2 regions of the Bacillus sp. KH172YL63 genome follow, and region 2 is predicted to be linked to the other one. Evidence: riboswitches for the same ligand, from Rfam matches in the RefSeq annotation. Region 2 holds a riboswitch; the other holds the start of a gene.

Region 1 (4,415 bases), 1.8 Mb from region 2:
GAAAAATCTTCGGACCTTTAGTCCGTGCTTCGATCGGTTAACATAATTTTGAATACGTACGCTTTGTCTGCCTTCAGGATCCCGCCGTCCGGCTTGCCATTCTCATCAACCGTTACCCCGGACATTTCATCACCATCCGAGCCTGCAATGGCGTAAAGATAGAGGGGTTTATCCTTTTCCAACGCGACTTTCTCGGTCAGGAGACCGCCATAGACCATGCCGTTCATTTCGAAATCTTCATACATGGTAACCGCCCCGCCTTCCATTCCATGGATGAACTTGACTTTCCCATTGTCTGCATCATTTCCGAATGACAGGAGGGCATCATCGTAGTGCTTTCCCCCTTCATCAGATGAAAATGGCTCATCTCTCACCAATTCCCCGTGTTCATACACCTCGATTGTCTTGACAAGGACGGTATCCTTTCCGGTCTCCCCATTTATTTCAAAAAATTGTATATCATGTATCCCTGTAAACCTGATCAGTTCACCTTCATGTTCATCTAGTTTGTATGGTTTCACCGTTACATTCCCCTGTCTGGATGTACATCCAGACGTAATCAGCAAAACCGCTACGATCATCAGCCAAATTTTCCTCATGGGCCACCGCCTTCTATTTATTTCCTTTTATACTATTACACAGGGGTTGAGATAAACCCTTCTTTTTATATTGCCTGCAAAAAAAAATCCGGACGCAGCCGATTTCATTGAAGAAAATCGGAGACATCCGGATTGACGGCTTCACGTCCTTAATACGCGAGTGCATTCTTCTTCTCTTCCTTCATCAGGACGAAGCAGAGAAATACGCCAAGGAGTGACAGGACCGCAAAGAAAAGATAAACGGTATAAATCGAGTAATTTTCATAAATAAAGCCGCCTACAAAGGTGCTGAACCAGTTGCCCAATCCGTTCCCGATGGCAGAGTAAACGGTGACCGCGGTCGCCGTAATATGAGCAGGCGTGATTTCTTTGATGTAACGCAAGCCCGCCGGGATGAATAATCCGATGGCAAGGCCCTGCATCACGGCTGACGAGTAGACGAGCCATAGACTGGGTTCGGTGAAGTAGAAAAGCCAGCGCAGCATCGAAGCAGTACCTGCAAGCGCTGCGACAGTCAATAATCCGAATTTATCGATCCAGCCCCCGGCAATCCTCATGAACGGGACTTCCGACAAGACGGCAATCAAGAAGGCCAGGCCGATCCCGGCATACGTCCCGCCTGAATCTTCAACAAACAAGCCGAAATACACATTGTTTGCTAAATTCGGACCGAACACCAAGAACGTGACGGCCAGGAAGATAAGGAACTTCTTCAACGTGAACAATTCCTTCATCCCTGCTTTTAAATCAAGCTTCGCAGCCGCCCTCTCTTTCGGAAAACGGAAGGACAGGAAGCCGGAGATGACCAGGCAGATGAAGAACGAATAAAAAATGACCGTTGGCCCGATGAATCCTTCAGAAAGCCGGCCCATGATGTAAACGGCAATACCGAATCCGAGCGACCCGAACAGACGGATATTTCCGTAGTTGTACCCGACCTTGCCTGTATACTTCAGGCTGATACTGTCTGAAACAGGAATGATGGCACTCTGGAAGATGGCCACAAGGATGGCCACGATCAGAAGCCCCAGGTACACATCCATGAATAAGTAGCCGAGTGCAAAGATCCCCGCCACGAAAGAGGTCAGTCCGAGGACCACGGTCGGACGGTTCGTCGCATCACTAACCATTCCCCATATCGGCTGGAAGAAGATCATCATGATGGGACCGACAGACATGATCGTCCCAATCTGATAACCGTTCAAACCGACGCTTTCACTTAAATATACGCTGAGTAAAGGAAATAAACTGCCGACTCCGAAGAACGTCAGTAAATAAAAGCCTTGTAATGTCAGTATTTGATTTCGCACATTTCTTTCCATTACGGAATCCCCCAAGATGATTTTTGTCTATCTAATAGTAGACCTAGAAACGGTAATTGTCTACGAGTATTTGCCTGAATATGGATAAAGTCCCATAAATACAGTCCCATGGCCCTCTGAAAAAATTCCCGTTTGACTTTTTCGATTAAACCCTTTAAAGTATGTAAGTATCTTTAAATCAACTAAATACGATATTCTTCTTATCCAGAGAGACGGAGGGACTGGCCCTATGATGTCTCGGCAGCGGACTCGACCAGAGTGCTGTGCCACATCCAGCAAGCATGTATGCTTGAAAGATAAGGGGAGTGTTTCTTTCGATTGAAACCTCTTCTTATCCTGGAAGAGGTTTTTTTAGTTGATTTATTCACATGTTAAATTTACAGATGATCACAAAGGAGTGTTACGTATGAATCAAGAAAAAGGAAACTTATTGGCCTTATTGCCATTAATCATATTTGTTTCCCTGTTCCTCGGGGCAGGCATCATTTCAGGAGACTTTTATGCATTTCCTGTACTCGTATCCATCATCATCGCTGCTGTCGCGGCCCTGTTGATGAACCGCAAGGAGACGCTAACCGCCAAAATCGAGCGGTTCGCCAAAGGGGCCGGTCATCCGGATATTATGATCATGGTTTTCATCTTCCTGCTCGCAGGAGCATTTTCAGGCGTCGCAGAAAAAATGGGCGCGGTGGATGCCACCGTCAACTTTGCCCTCTCGGTGCTGCCGGGTAATCTTGTCATCGTTGGATTATTCATGATTGCTGCATTCATCTCCCTGTCCATGGGAACATCGATGGGAACGATCGCAGCCCTTGCACCAATCGGCGTCGGAATCAGCTCAGGCACCGATATTTCCATGCCCCTTGCAATGGCGACCGTCATCGGGGGAGCGATGTTCGGTGATAACCTGTCGTTTATTTCCGACACAACCATCGCTGCAGTCCGTACGCAAAAAACGGAAATGAAAGACAAATTCAAAGTCAATTTCTTTATCGTCTTACCTGCTGCAATCCTGACGATGGTAATCCTTTTCATCCTTACGATGGGGAATTCATCATCCGTAGGTGCTGAAGGATTCGACTGGATCAAAATCCTTCCTTACCTTGGTGTCATCATAGCCGCACTGGCCGGATTGAACGTATTCGCCGTCCTGTTTGGGGGCATCATCCTTGCAGGTGTCATCGGATTCCTTGATGGAAGCTTCACACCATCCAGCTATTTCGGAAGTGTGGCAGAAGGAATGACAGGCATGGCAGAAATCGTCATCCTTTCAATCCTCATCGGTGGTGTCGTCGAACTGATCCGCCACAACGGAGGCATCCAGGCGATCCTTTACCAAGCCACCCGCAAAATCAAGTCTCCACAGGGAGCACAATTTGCAACGGCAGGCTTGGTCAGCTCGACAAACCTTTGTACAGCCAATAACACGATATCAATCATCATTGCAGGACCGCTTGCCAAAACACTCAGTGATCAGTACGGCGTCGATGCCCGCAAATCTGCGAGCATCCTGGACATATTCTCCTGCGCCGTCCAAGGCTTGATCCCATACGGGGCACAGGCCCTGTTGGTGGCGGAAGTTGCCGGCATCTCACCGGTCAGCATCATCCCATACGCCTTCTATCCGATCCTGATCGCAGTCTGCGGCTTGATCGCCATACAATTCGCCCTGCCGAAATTCACCCGCAAATCTGCCGGTGAAGCGGACGCAGTTTGATGAGATGGGAGACCCTTTTTGGAGGGTCTCTTTTTTTGTATGGGTTGGATGCTGATTGTGGGGGTTATGTTGGGACGGGATGGGGCTGTTTTTCTGGTTCCATTTTATGGTATTTGACGCAATTATGATGGGGATAGACGCAATTCTAGAAATTTTGACGCAATCAGGGGGCAAACCGACGCAATTATTTTAAAAAAGACGCAATTACGGGGGAAAATGACGCAATTGTCTTTGGTCGAGGGTCTGGAGGTGTCATCGGGGTGTTGCTATATCAGGGAATCTGCCAGGCGTCGTGTGGGGGAGAAACGCATATATGCTTGGAAGTGACGCATAAACTTGGATTCTGACGCATAAATCTGAAAAGTGACGCACAAAATCGAATTCCGACGCATAAATCCTGAAAGTGACGCATAACCCCTCTCTTCCCCAAAAATCTTTTGACTCTCTCCTTCTTAATCCCCGGATTCTGCACCCAAATGAGCAATCACCCCTCTCCCTGGGGTCATTTCCCGATTCAATATCCCATAAATATGAGAATCTCCCTCCCAGCAGATCCAACCACCCCAAACAAAAAAAACAGATCCCCCTCAAGGAATCTGCCTCTTCACTACAACAAATCATTCACATGATAAAGCTTTCCGCTCTCGACTTCCTTTTCCGTTACAAGCTTGAGGAGTACTTCCCCGACGGTGTCGGTCGAACGGAGCATCCCTTCTTCTTTGTAGCGTTGGAAAGACTCGACATCGGCGAAGGATTCCTTCGATGATGAACGGATCT
Region 2 (4,415 bases):
AACGCCGTACGTCAATTTGCAGAAGCGATCGGCGGCCCTCATCCCATCTATGTGGACGAAGAGTACGGCAAACGTTCCCGTTATGGTAGAAATATTGCTCCACCAACTTTCCCGAGGGTGTTTGACTACGGAATGATTGAAGGTTTCCATTTACCAAACGAAGGATTGATCCACGGGGAACAGTCTTTTCAATACAGGAGGCCGTTATATGTAGGCGAAACGATATGCTGCTCGACTGAGATAAAGAATTATAATGAACGGGCCGGTTCGTCGGGGACGCTTGGCTTCCTTGTGATCGAGGACATCGGGAAAACACCGGAGGGAGAGACCATTTTCTTTTCCACCTCCACTGTAATCATTACGGAAGCCGTCAAAGAGAGGTGGAATCAATGAGAAATCTTCGGACATATCAAAAAGGAGACCGACTTCCCCCGCTTGAACTGGGACCGGTTTCGCTGGAAGATTTGATTTCTTACAGCAAGGCTTCAGGTGATCACAATCCCATTCATGTGAATGAAGAAGTAGCACTGAATCTCGGGCTCCCCGGTATCATCGCCCATGGGATGTGGACGATGGGAACTGCCTCCAGGCTGTTCAGCGCTCATAGTGAGGAAGGCTTCATACAAGACTACTCTGTCCGTTTTACAGGGATGGTCCTCCTTGGAGACAACATCACCCTGCTCGCCGAATTAACAGATATAAGGGAAAATTGTCTCTCCTTCAGCCTACTCGCAATCAATCAGCATGACAAAAAAGTGCTTGAAGGAAGCATCGTCTATTCACTTTTCCAGTAGGGCTCCATCCAGCAATTGAAAAAATATGATGTCGTATTACACCAATTGATTGAATAGATATAAAGTATATGGAAAGTAAAAATAAGACAAAAGACATAAATCCGATAGAAAAAGTCGGGTTGACTTCCGTGTGTAATGTGATATTATTTAGAATATTAAAATTAATAACTCTTATCCAGAGTGGTGGAGGGATCTGGCCCTGTGAAGCCCAGCAACCTACGAAATGTAAGGTGCTAATTCCAGCAAAATGGGAAGTCATTTTGGAAGATAAGGTATTCTTACCTGAACAACTTTCCAAAATGGATGGTTGTTTTTTTGTTTTTGAATCTGGATAAGAAGAAATTGGGGGAATCATGTGACCAAAGCGAATAAACAAAACGGGGACGACGTGATGGAAAAGATTCAATCCATGCTGGAATCGATGAATTTTGGTTCCATCACGATCGTCGTTCAAGACGGGAAAGTCATTCAACTAGAGAAAAATGAGAAAGTCCGAATTAAATAAGCTGACTAGACAACTAGAGGCGCATAACACAGATAGGGGAATCCCTTTATCTTGTTATCGCCTCTTTTTGTATGGATAAGCCTCAGGGAAAGGGGTGCAATATGTTAACCTACTCAAACTGGAAAGCGCACACTGTCGATTTTGACATAGACCCTGTTTATAAGGGCGCTTTGAATGTACTGAAATGGACTTATGAAGAGTACGGAGGCGAAGTCGTCTATGCCTGCAGTTTCGGAATCGAAGGCATCGTCCTGATCGATCTCATAAGCAAGGTAGAACCTCACGCAAAGATTGTATTTCTGGATACAGGCGTACATTTTAAAGAAACTTATGAGGTCATCGAAAAAGTAAGAAAAAGATATCCAGGTATAGATATTCAGATGAAAAAACCGGAATTAACCTTAAAAGAGCAGGCTGAGGTCCACGGAGAAAAGCTGTGGGAGAGAAATCCAAATCAGTGCTGTCAAATTCGAAAGTTAGATCCTTTAAAAGAGTCACTATCAGAAGGAAAAGCATGGATTTCAGGCTTAAGGAGGGAACAATCGCCCACAAGGAGGAATGTTGAATTCATCAACAAGGATGAAAAATTCCAATCCATCAAAATTTGTCCATTGATCCACTGGACATGGAAAGACATTTGGCGATACGCCCATAAACAGAATCTAACGTATAACGCCCTCCATGATCAGGGATATCCGAGTATAGGCTGCTCCCATTGCACAAAGCCTGCCATCGATATGAATGATCTCCGCTCTGGGAGATGGACGGGTAAAGGCAAGACAGAATGCGGACTTCATTAAGCGGGGTGAGAATCTTTGCTTGAAATTCTGGCCATCGCGATCAGCTTGTTCTTTGCCATGAACATTGGTGCCAGTGGAGCGGCCGCATCGATGGGGGTGGCGTATGGAGCGGGAGCCATCAAGAATATCCGTACGGCTCTCTTGATTTGTGCAATCGGTGTTCTGAGCGGAGCGGTACTTGGCGGCGGTGAAGTGGTGAAGACCATCAGTTCAGGGATCATCCCGCCATCACTCTTATCCATCAAGATTGTCATCATCATATTATCTTCGGCGACCATATCGCTGTTCCTGGCGAATTTAATCGGGATCCCCTTATCAACAAGTGAAGTGACGGTCGGGGCGGTGGTTGGTGTAGGAGTCAGCTTTCAGGTGCTGTACGTGAAGTCTTTGATCACCATCATGAGCTTCTGGGTGATTGTCCCGGTCATCGCGTTCGGATTGACCTGGTTATGTGGAATTTTGCTGGTGAAGCTTGGAAAACGGGGAGTCCGGTTAGAAAAAGGCTGGCTTGCATATGTATTGATTGTTGCAGGGTTCTTTGAGGCTTTTTCAGCAGGGATGAACAATGTGGCAAATGCAGTCGGTCCCCTTGTAGGATCCGGTTTATTATCCGCTTCTAATGGAATATGGATCGGCGGCTTATTTGTTTCCCTCGGCGCAATTTTACTTGGTAAGAAAGTGGTTGAAACAAACGGGAAGAAAATCACACAGTACTCGAAGGCAGAAGGCATCTTGATCTCAACTACCGGTGCATTGCTGGTCATGGTGAGTTCCCTGTACGGATTGCCAATTCCCCTTACCCAGGTGACGTCCTCTTCCATCATCGGATTAGGGATGGCAAAAGACGGAAAGCACATGCTGCAAAAGAAAATCGTGAAGAAAATCGTGAAAATATGGGTGGTGTCCCCACTGATCTCTCTTTGCATTTCATATGTATTGGTGAAGCTTGTCATTGACCGTGATCTTTATTCCATGGTCGTTCCGGTCAGCGTCATCATCGCGACAATCGGTGCACTTTCCCTGATGAGGGTTATAAACGAAGAGAGACGTTCTTTACACGAGGACGGCGGAGGGATTTAATCTTAATTCTGATTAAAACAATATATAAAGGAGGATATGGAATGAGTTTACAGCCACACGGCGGAAAATTAATTGAAGCTTATTCACCCAAGGAGGCCTATGAAGACATTGAACCAGAAATCCCATTGGACGAAATAGCGTTAAGCGATCTCGAATTGATCGGGATCGGCGCATACAGTCCGATTGAAGGATTCCTAACGGAGCCTGACTATGAGGGTGTCGTAGAAAATCTTCGATTGAAGGCTGGGACGGTTTGGAGCATACCGGTCACACTGCCCATCGATGAAGAAACGGCAGCTCCCCTAAAGGCCGGTGTTAAAAGCCGTCTCGTATATAAGGGAGACACATACGGATTGATCGATATAGAAGATATATATGTCCCCGACAAGCAAAAAGAAGCACGATTGGTTTATGGCACAACAGACATTGCCCACCCAGGTGTAAAGAAACTGATGCAGCGGGGTGACCGATACGTCGGGGGTAAGATCACGTTGATCCGGAGACTTCCGAAACCATTCAGTGCGCACACATTCGATCCGAAGGAAACAAGGGAAAAGTTCTCACAACAAGGCTGGAAGACCATCGTCGGATTCCAGACGCGTAATCCGGTTCACCGGGCACACGAATATATCCAAAAGACAGCATTGGAAACCGTGGACGGCCTGTTCTTGAATCCGTTGGTCGGGGAAACGAAGGCTGATGATATTTCAGCTGAAATCAGAATGGAAAGCTATGACGTCCTGCTGAAGCATTATTATCCCAAGAAGCGGGTATTCCTCGGAGTCTTTCCCGCGGCGATGAGGTATGCAGGACCGAGGGAAGCCATCTTCCATGCACTCGTCAGAAAAAACTATGGCTGTACCCATTTCATCGTAGGAAGGGACCATGCAGGGGTCGGCGATTATTACGGAACCTACGATGCACAGAAAATCTTTGATCAGTTCAGTGAAGATGAAATCGGGATCATCCCGCTACGTTTTGAACACAGTTTCTATTGCGGGAAATGCGAAGGAATGGCCACCACAAAGACGTGTCCCCATGACAAAGAGCATCACGTCATCCTTTCCGGCACCAAGGTGAGAGGGATGCTGCGGAACGGGGAAGTGCCCCCATCGACCTTCAGCCGGCCGGAAGTCATTCAAGTATTGATCAAAGGGCTGCAGCAGGAATCAAAAGAAAGCTCTTAAGGAGGATTTTGCGTGAGTGATAACCAGGAAAACATCGTATGGCATAAAG

What was found. A riboswitch is a leader RNA that binds a small molecule or an ion and turns the genes downstream of it on or off. The one in region 2 is predicted to bind S-adenosylmethionine.
Region 1: it holds a riboswitch for S-adenosylmethionine, as region 2 does, so the genes downstream of both, KH172YL63_RS01135 (Na+/H+ antiporter NhaC family protein) here and KH172YL63_RS09900 (YezD family protein) in region 2, are expected to answer to the same signal.

Annotation. Positions count from the first base shown of each region.
Region 1 covers NZ_AP022842.1:205,852-210,266, reverse strand. Annotated here, with positions in the region: gene KH172YL63_RS01145 (hypothetical protein) at 18-599, opposite strand; gene KH172YL63_RS01140 (MFS transporter) at 749-1,921, opposite strand; SAM riboswitch class I at 2,119-2,224, shown strand; gene KH172YL63_RS01135 (Na+/H+ antiporter NhaC family protein) at 2,328-3,638, shown strand; gene KH172YL63_RS01130 ((S)-benzoin forming benzil reductase) at 4,246-4,415, opposite strand, start outside.
Region 2 covers NZ_AP022842.1:1,995,380-1,999,794, reverse strand. Annotated here, with positions in the region: gene KH172YL63_RS09910 (MaoC family dehydratase N-terminal domain-containing protein) at 1-393, shown strand, start outside; gene KH172YL63_RS09905 (MaoC/PaaZ C-terminal domain-containing protein) at 390-794, shown strand; SAM riboswitch class I at 963-1,068, shown strand; gene KH172YL63_RS09900 (YezD family protein) at 1,186-1,299, shown strand; gene KH172YL63_RS09895 (phosphoadenylyl-sulfate reductase) at 1,401-2,099, shown strand; gene KH172YL63_RS09890 (sulfate permease) at 2,157-3,179, shown strand; gene sat (sulfate adenylyltransferase) at 3,221-4,366, shown strand; gene cysC (adenylyl-sulfate kinase) at 4,379-4,415, shown strand, end outside.